2 regions of the Ureibacillus sp. FSL K6-0165 genome follow, and region 2 is predicted to be linked to the other one. Evidence: a T-box and tRNA genes for the amino acid it is inferred to sense, from the RefSeq annotation. Region 2 holds a T-box; the other holds one or more tRNA genes.
What was found. The T-box of region 2 lies ahead of NST00_RS09130 (valine--tRNA ligase). A T-box ahead of a tRNA ligase gene usually reads a tRNA of that ligase, here a tRNA-Val.
Positions count from the first base shown of each region.

Region 1 (4,416 bases), 1.3 Mb from region 2:
GTCCCCGAAGGGAAGGCTATGTCTCCATAGCGGTCAGCGGGATGTCAAGACCTGGTAAGGTTCTTCGCGTTGCTTCGAATTAAACCACATGCTCCACCGCTTGTGCGGGCCCCCGTCAATTCCTTTGAGTTTCAGTCTTGCGACCGTACTCCCCAGGCGGAGTGCTTAATGCGTTAGCTGCAGCACTAAGGGGTGGAAACCCCCTAACACTTAGCACTCATCGTTTACGGCGTGGACTACCAGGGTATCTAATCCTGTTTGCTCCCCACGCTTTCGCGCCTCAGCGTCAGTTACAGGCCAGGAAGCCGCCTTCGCCACTGGTGTTCCTCCATATCTCTACGCATTTCACCGCTACACATGGAATTCCGCTTCCCTCTCCTGCACTCAAGTCTCCCAGTTTCCAATGACCCTCCCCGGTTAAGCCGGGGGCTTTCACATCAGACTTAAGAGACCGCCTGCGCGCGCTTTACGCCCAATAATTCCGGACAACGCTTGCCACCTACGTATTACCGCGGCTGCTGGCACGTAGTTAGCCGTGGCTTTCTAGTAAGGTACCGTCAAGGTGCAGCCAGTTACTACTGCACTTGTTCTTCCCTTACAACAGAGCTTTACGATCCGAAGACCTTCTTCGCTCACGCGGCGTTGCTCCATCAGGCTTTCGCCCATTGTGGAAGATTCCCTACTGCTGCCTCCCGTAGGAGTCTGGGCCGTGTCTCAGTCCCAGTGTGGCCGATCACCCTCTCAGGTCGGCTACGCATCGTCGCCTTGGTAGGCCGTTACCCCACCAACAAGCTAATGCGCCGCGGGCCCATCCTATAGTGATAGCAGAACCATCTTTCAACATCAAAGCATGCACTTTGATGTGTTATCCGGTATTAGCACGCGTTTCCGCGAGTTATCCCAGTCTATAGGGCAGGTTACCCACGTGTTACTCACCCGTCCGCCGCTAACCTCATGAAAGCTAGGCTTTCAATTGGTTCGCTCGACTTGCATGTATTAGGCACGCCGCCAGCGTTCGTCCTGAGCCAGGATCAAACTCTCCATAAAAGAAAATTTGATTTGCTCAAAAATTTAATGTCCGAATCTAGTTTGTTAACGAGGGTTAACAACTAGATAATTTATTGCATTAACGTTTTGTTGTTCAGTTTTCAAGGTTCATGGTGGAGCATAGCGGGATCGAACCGCTGACCTCCTGCGTGCAAGGCAGGCGCTCTCCCAGCTGAGCTAATGCCCCAATATAATGAATGGTCGGGAAGACAGGATTCGAACCTGCGACCCCTTGGTCCCAAACCAAGTGCTCTACCAAGCTGAGCTACTTCCCGAATTTATGGCGCGCCAGGCAGGAGTCGAACCCACAACCTTCTGATCCGTAGTCAGACGCTCTATCCAATTGAGCTACTGGCGCTAACTTCTATTTTACATGGTGCCGAGGACCGGAGTCGAACCGGTACGGTAGTCACCTACCGCAGGATTTTAAGTCCTGTGCGTCTGCCAATTCCGCCACCCCGGCATTATTGGAGCGGAAGACGGGGTTCGAACCCGCGACCCCCACCTTGGCAAGGTGGTGTTCTACCACTGAACTACTTCCGCAATTATATATATTTTAAATGATGCGGGTGGAGGGAGTCGAACCCCCACGCCGTGAGGCGCTAGATCCTAAGTCTAGTGCGTCTGCCAATTCCGCCACACCCGCAAAAAATGGTGAGCCATGAAGGACTTGAACCTTCGACCCTCTGATTAAAAGTCAGATGCTCTACCACTGAGCTAATGGCTCGAATAATGGTGCCGGCGAAAGGAATCGAACCCTCAACCTACTGATTACAAGTCAGTTGCTCTGCCAATTGAGCTACACCGGCATGATATGGTGGAGGATGACGGGATCGAACCGCCGACCCCCTGCTTGTAAGGCAGGTGCTCTCCCAGCTGAGCTAATCCTCCATATATTAGCCTAGCAACGTCCTACTCTCACAAGGGGAAGCCCCTTACTACCATCGGCGCTAAAGAGCTTAACTTCCGTGTTCGGTATGGGAACGGGTGTATCCTCTTTGCCATCGTCACTAGACTATTTGTTTTGAGACAAGAACTATTATATCACTTAATCAAAGAATTGCAAGTGTTTTTTTTAAATAATTTTTGTTCTCTCAAAACTGGATAACGACATTGAAATGATTGGTTAAGTCCTCGATCGATTAGTATCCGTCAGCTCCACACGTCACCGTGCTTCCACCTCGGACCTATCTACCTCATCGTCTTTGAGGGATCTTACTTGCTTATGCAATGGGAAATCTCATCTTGAGGGGGGCTTCATGCTTAGATGCTTTCAGCACTTATCCCGTCCACACATAGCTACCCAGCGGTGCCTTTGGCAAGACAACTGGTACACCAGCGGTGTGTCCATCCCGGTCCTCTCGTACTAAGGACAGCTCCTCTCAAATTTCCTACGCCCACGACGGATAGGGACCGAACTGTCTCACGACGTTCTGAACCCAGCTCGCGTACCGCTTTAATGGGCGAACAGCCCAACCCTTGGGACCGACTACAGCCCCAGGATGCGATGAGCCGACATCGAGGTGCCAAACCTCCCCGTCGATGTGGACTCTTGGGGGAGATAAGCCTGTTATCCCCGGGGTAGCTTTTATCCGTTGAGCGATGGCCCTTCCATGCGGAACCACCGGATCACTAAGCCCGTCTTTCGACCCTGCTCGACTTGTAGGTCTCGCAGTCAAGCTCCCTTATGCCTTTACACTCTGCGAATGATTTCCAACCATTCTGAGGGAACCTTTGGGCGCCTCCGTTACCTTTTAGGAGGCGACCGCCCCAGTCAAACTGTCCACCTGACACTGTCTCCCAAGCCGATCAGGCTTGCGGGTTAGAATTTCAGTACAACCAGGGTAGTATCCCAAGGGCGCCTCCAGGGAAGCTGGCGCTCCCCCTTCTACGGCTCCTACCTATCCTGTACAAGTTGCACCGAAATTCAATATCAGGTTACAGTAAAGCTCCACGGGGTCTTTCCGTCCTGTCGCGGGTAACCTGCATCTTCACAGGTACTATAATTTCACCGAGTCTCTCGTTGAGACAGTGCCCAGATCGTTACGCCTTTCGTGCGGGTCGGAACTTACCCGACAAGGAATTTCGCTACCTTAGGACCGTTATAGTTACGGCCGCCGTTTACTGGGGCTTCAATTCGGAGCTTCGCTTGCGCTAACTCCTCCTCTTAACCTTCCAGCACCGGGCAGGCGTCAGCCCCTATACTTCACCTTACGGTTTTGCAGAGACCTGTGTTTTTGCTAAACAGTCGCCTGGGCCTATTCACTGCGGCTCATCAGGGCTTGCACCCCAATGAGCACCCCTTCTCCCGAAGTTACGGGGTCATTTTGCCGAGTTCCTTAACGAGAGTTCTCTCGCTCACCTTAGGATTCTCTCCTCGACTACCTGTGTCGGTTTGCGGTACGGGCACCTCCCGCCTCGCTAGAGGCTTTTCTTGGCAGTGTGAAATCAGGAACTTCGCGCGTAACGCGCTCCCCATCACAGCTCAGCGTATTAGGAAGCGGATTTGCCTACTTCCACGCCTTGCTGCTTGGACACGCTCGACCAACGGCGTGCATTCCCTATCCTCCTGCGTCCCCCCATCACTCAAACGGCGGGGAGGTGGTACAGGAATATCAACCTGTTGTCCATCGTCTACGCCTTTCGGCCTCGACTTAGGTCCCGACTAACCCTGAGCGGACGAGCCTTCCTCAGGAAACCTTAGTCATTCGGTGGATGGGATTCTCACCCATCTTTCGCTACTCATACCGGCATTCTCACTTCTAAGCGCTCCACCAGTCCTTCCGGTCTGACTTCGACGCACTTAGAACGCTCTCCTACCACTCGTGCAACGCACGAATCCACAGCTTCGGTGAATCGTTTAGCCCCGTTACATTTTCGGCGCAGCGTCACTCGACCAGTGAGCTATTACGCACTCTTTAAATGATGGCTGCTTCTAAGCCAACATCCTGGTTGTCTAAGCAACGCCACATCCTTTTCCACTTAACGATTACTTTGGGACCTTAGCTGGTGGTCTGGGCTGTTTCCCTTTTGACCACGGATCTTATCACTCGTAGTCTGACTCCCGTGTATAAATAGCTGGCATTCGGAGTTTGTCTGAATTCGGTAACCCGAGGTGGGCCCCTAGTCCAAACAGTGCTCTACCTCCAGTATTCTTCACACGAGGCTAGCCCTAAAGCTATTTCGGAGAGAACCAGCTATCTCCAAGTTCGATTGGAATTTCTCCGCTACCCACACCTCATCCCCGCACTTTTCAACGTGCGTGGGTTCGGGCCTCCAGTGAGTGTTACCTCACCTTCACCCTGGACATGGGTAGATCACCTGGTTTCGGGTCTACGACCACGTACTCAAAACGCCCTATTCAGACTC
Region 1 covers NZ_JBBOQS010000001.1:480,674-485,089, forward strand. Annotated here, with positions in the region: rRNA gene NST00_RS02360 (16S ribosomal RNA) at 1-1,047, opposite strand, end outside; tRNA gene NST00_RS02365 (tRNA-Ala) at 1,159-1,234, opposite strand; tRNA gene NST00_RS02370 (tRNA-Pro) at 1,246-1,322, opposite strand; tRNA gene NST00_RS02375 (tRNA-Arg) at 1,329-1,405, opposite strand; tRNA gene NST00_RS02380 (tRNA-Leu) at 1,422-1,510, opposite strand; tRNA gene NST00_RS02385 (tRNA-Gly) at 1,516-1,590, opposite strand; tRNA gene NST00_RS02390 (tRNA-Leu) at 1,612-1,693, opposite strand; tRNA gene NST00_RS02395 (tRNA-Lys) at 1,700-1,774, opposite strand; tRNA gene NST00_RS02400 (tRNA-Thr) at 1,781-1,856, opposite strand; tRNA gene NST00_RS02405 (tRNA-Val) at 1,863-1,938, opposite strand; rRNA gene rrf (5S ribosomal RNA) at 1,947-2,062, opposite strand; rRNA gene NST00_RS02415 (23S ribosomal RNA) at 2,170-4,416, opposite strand, start outside.
Region 1: it has a tRNA-Val gene. The T-box ahead of NST00_RS09130 (valine--tRNA ligase) is inferred to sense a tRNA for this amino acid. The anticodon was not compared.

Region 2 (4,416 bases):
ACAAATTAGCCCAAATCGTTATTGAAAGAGTACCTTCAGTTGAAATGGTTCGTTTTGTTTCATCTGGGACAGAAGCGACGATGGCTGCTCTTCGACTAGCTCGAGGATACACAGGCCGCAACATTATAATGAAATTTGAAGGTTCTTACCATGGCCATGGAGATTCATTATTAATTAAAGCGGGATCAGGTGTTGCAACACTTGGTTTACCTGACAGCCCTGGCGTACCTGCAGACGTTGCAAAAAATACAACAACGGTTCCTTATAATGATTTAGAAGCAGTAAAAGCAACATTTGAAAAATTAGGTGATAACATTGCCGCGGTTATTGTAGAACCTGTTGCAGGGAACATGGGGGTTGTTCCACCGAAACCAGGATTTTTAGAAGGTTTACGTGAAATTACGAAACAATATGGCGCATTGCTTATTTTTGATGAAGTCATGACAGGATTCCGCGTCGATTATCACTGCGCTCAAGGTTACTATGGCATTGATCCAGATTTAACATGCCTTGGAAAAGTTGTGGGAGGCGGACTTCCTGTAGGTGCTTATGCTGGTAAGCGGGAAATCATGGAAAAGGTTGCGCCAAGTGGACCAGTGTATCAAGCAGGAACATTATCAGGTAACCCTCTCGCGATGACTGCTGGAATTGAAACATTATCCCGTTTAACACCTGAATCTTATGACTACTTTAAAAAATTAGGTGACCAATTGGAAGCTGGAATTCGTGAAGCCGCAACAAAATATAACATTCCGCATACAATAAATCGCGCGGGAAGTATGATTGGATTATTCTTAACAAATGAAGATGTAGTTGATTTTAAATCTGCCCAAACTTCCGATTTAACATTATTTGCTGAATTCTATCGACTCATGCTAGAAGAAGGAATATACTTACCACCTTCCCAATTTGAAGGATTGTTTATTTCAACTGCACATACGGAAGAACATATCGCAAAAACGGTAGATGCATTCCACAAAGTATTTGCAAAATTAGCTCGATAATAATTAGAGTGTCTTTTCCGTTGATAAGGAAAAGACACTCTTTTTTATTTTTAAAAAGTAATGAGGGATTTTTAATTCTTTAATCATACTTCCGATTCTCGGGCATAGAGTATTACGGGAGGGAAACATATGGCAAAAATCAATTGGGAAATGATGACGCAATTTATTTTTCCAGAAGCTTATGGGATTGTAGAAGAAGTTGTTTCGGTCCAAGTCATCCCGCGTTGGCAACAAACAGAATTAGAAGAATCTCTTCGTTTAACAGGCATTTATCATATTAAAGCAACAGTGAAGTTTAATCCAAAAATAAAGCCAGATTATAGCGAAGGTACGTTAATTGAACATTTAGATTTAAAAGGTGATGAAGGTTACTTTGAATACGCATTGCCTTTAGAAGTTGATTTACCTCGTGAGAAAGTTGCAAAAGATTGTCGACCAGAATTGCTTGTTGATGATATATCCTTTTTTGTATATGATGGCTCAAGCTGTACGTTTAAATGGGAAGTAAAATGCACATTTGATGAACCGGTAGTAGGTGCATTATTCCAAGTAGAATCTGAAGAGAAGGTAGCTGAACGAGTAGCCGTTGTGGCGGCTAATACAGGAGAAGTATTAGAAAGAGCCAAAACTGACCAGCCGCCATCTACATTAGAACATCCACTAGTAAATGAACCATTGCAACAAACAACCCAAAGAACGATTGAAACTACTGACCATTCGTCGAAAATGAATGAAAATCAACGATTACAGGATTCTGATGAATTTACTCTACATGAAAATCCGTCCATTTCCGTAGAACCACCTGAAGAATATAACTTTGTGGAAGAAGCAAAAAAAATTCGAAAAGAAACGGAAGAAGTAAAATTAGTTAATGAATCATCTAGTAAACTATTCATTGATGAAAAGTTTAAGCTTCCTTCTGATTCAGATGACTTCTATAATGAGCTTTCTGAAAATTATAGCGTATTGAAATTTAGATAATATCCGTCCATAACAACCATGAAATGAGGGCAAGTAGAAACAGCAGTAATACATCACCTGTCGTAGGAATAAAAACGACGCGAATAGCTTGAAAAACTGTAATTGGGATACAAATGCTTTTTGCAAAAAAACGTATTTTTCGAAGCCAAGGTGGTAATAACCAAGGATTATAACTTTTTCGTCTTTTGTGGAATAATGACATGGAAATCACTCCTTTCATTTCCTTCAAACTTGAAAACTGCTGCTAAATTTTATACAATGATTTAAGCAGTTGAATACACATGATGCGATGAATTGGAAGAGTAAAATGATGTTGCATGCTAAAGAGAGGAAACGGTAGCTGAAAAGTTTCCGCATGCACGCATTTGAAGGTAGCCATGGAGCAACTTTTATGAAATTGAAGTAGTAAAAGTCGGTTGAACACCGTTATCGAAATGAGCGCTATTTAGACATTTATTGTCTAAATGGAAAAAAGGTGGTACCGCGAAACTCCTTCGTCCTTTTTGGGATAAGGAGTTTTTTTATTTTGCCAAAAATCAATCAACTAAAGGAGGAACATTCATGTCAGAAAACGTGACAATGCCAACTAAGTACGATCCAAATTCAGTTGAACAAGGTCGTTATAAATGGTGGCTAGAAGGGAAATTTTTCGAAGCAGATCCAAATAGTGACAAAAAACCATATTCCATTGTTATTCCACCACCAAACGTAACAGGAAAACTGCATCTTGGTCACGCTTGGGATACAACATTGCAAGATATTATTATTCGCATGAAACGGATGCAAGGATATGATGCATTATGGCTTCCAGGTATGGACCATGCTGGAATTGCAACACAAGCAAAAGTAGAAGCGAAGTTGCGTGAAGAAGGAAAAAGTCGCTACGATTTGGGTCGTGAAAAATTTCTTGAAAAAACGTGGGAATGGAAGGAAGAATATGCTAGCCATATTCGTGAACAATGGGCAAAATTAGGATTGTCATTGGACTATACAAAAGAGCGTTTCACATTGGATGAAGGTTTATCTGATGCTGTAAAAGAAGTGTTCGTACGTCTTTATGAAAAAGGATACATTTATCGAGGCGAACGTATCATCAACTGGGACCCGGAAGCAAAAACTGCTTTATCTGATATCGAAGTAATCTATAAAGAAATCCCTGGTGCCTTCTATCATATGAAATATCCGCTTGCGGACGGCTCTGGTTATTTGGAAGTTGCTACTACACGACCTGAAACAATGCTTGGGGATACTGCTGTAGCTGTTCATCCTGAAGATGAACGTTATAAACAGTACATCGGCAAAACAGTAATCTTACCGCTTGTCAATCGTGAAATTCCAATCGTAGCAGATGAATATGTGGATATGGAATTTGGTACAGGTGTTGTGAAAATTACACCAGCCCATGATCCAAATGACTTTGAAGTAGGAAACCGTCACAATTTAGAACGAATTTTAGTAATGAATGAAGACGGTACAATGAACGAAAATGCTGGCAAATATCAAGGTATAGACCGATTTGAATGCCGCAAGCAAATTGTGGAAGACTTAAAACAACAAGGCTACTTAATAAAAATTGAGGAACATACGCATTCCGTTGGACACTCTGAGCGTTCTGGGGCAATAGTTGAGCCTTATTTATCTAAACAATGGTTCGTAAAAATGAAGCCTCTTGCAGAAGCGGCATTGAAACTTCAACAAGATGAAGAAAATAAAGTGAATTTTGTTCCACCACGCTTTGAAAATACGTATATTCATTGGATGGAAAATATTAAAGACTGGTGTATTTCTCGTCAGCTTTGGTGGGGCCATCAAATTCCTGCTTGGTATCATAATGAAACGGGTGAAATTTATGTTGGAAAAGAACCACCTAAAGATGCGGAAAATTGGACGCAAGATCCGGACGTATTAGATACGTGGTTCTCTAGTGCATTATGGCCGTTCTCAACAATGGGTTGGCCGGATACAAATCATGAATTATATCAACGCTATTATCCAACAAATACGCTTGTTACAGGTTATGACATCATCTTCTTCTGGGTATCCCGCATGATTTTCCAAGGTATTGAATTTACCGGCAAACGACCATTCAAAGATGTGCTCATCCACGGTTTGGTTCGTGACGGGGAAGGACGTAAAATGAGTAAGTCCCTTGGAAACGGTGTAGACCCAATGGATGTGATTGACCAGTACGGTGCAGACTCTCTACGCTACTTCTTAGCAACTGGCTCTACACCAGGTCAAGACTTACGTTATACGAATGAAAAAGTCGAAGCGATTTGGAATTTTGCAAATAAAATTTGGAATGCATCTCGCTTTGCACTCATGAATATGAACGGTTTAAAATACGAAGAAATTGATTTATCCGGTGAATTGAGTGTTAGCGATAAATGGATTTTGACACGATTAAATGAAACGATTGAAAAAGTAACAG
Region 2 covers NZ_JBBOQS010000001.1:1,821,277-1,825,692, forward strand. Annotated here, with positions in the region: gene hemL (glutamate-1-semialdehyde 2,1-aminomutase) at 1-1,004, shown strand, start outside; gene NST00_RS09120 (hypothetical protein) at 1,134-1,985, shown strand; gene NST00_RS09125 (hypothetical protein) at 1,978-2,187, opposite strand; T-box leader at 2,266-2,490, shown strand; gene NST00_RS09130 (valine--tRNA ligase) at 2,547-4,416, shown strand, end outside.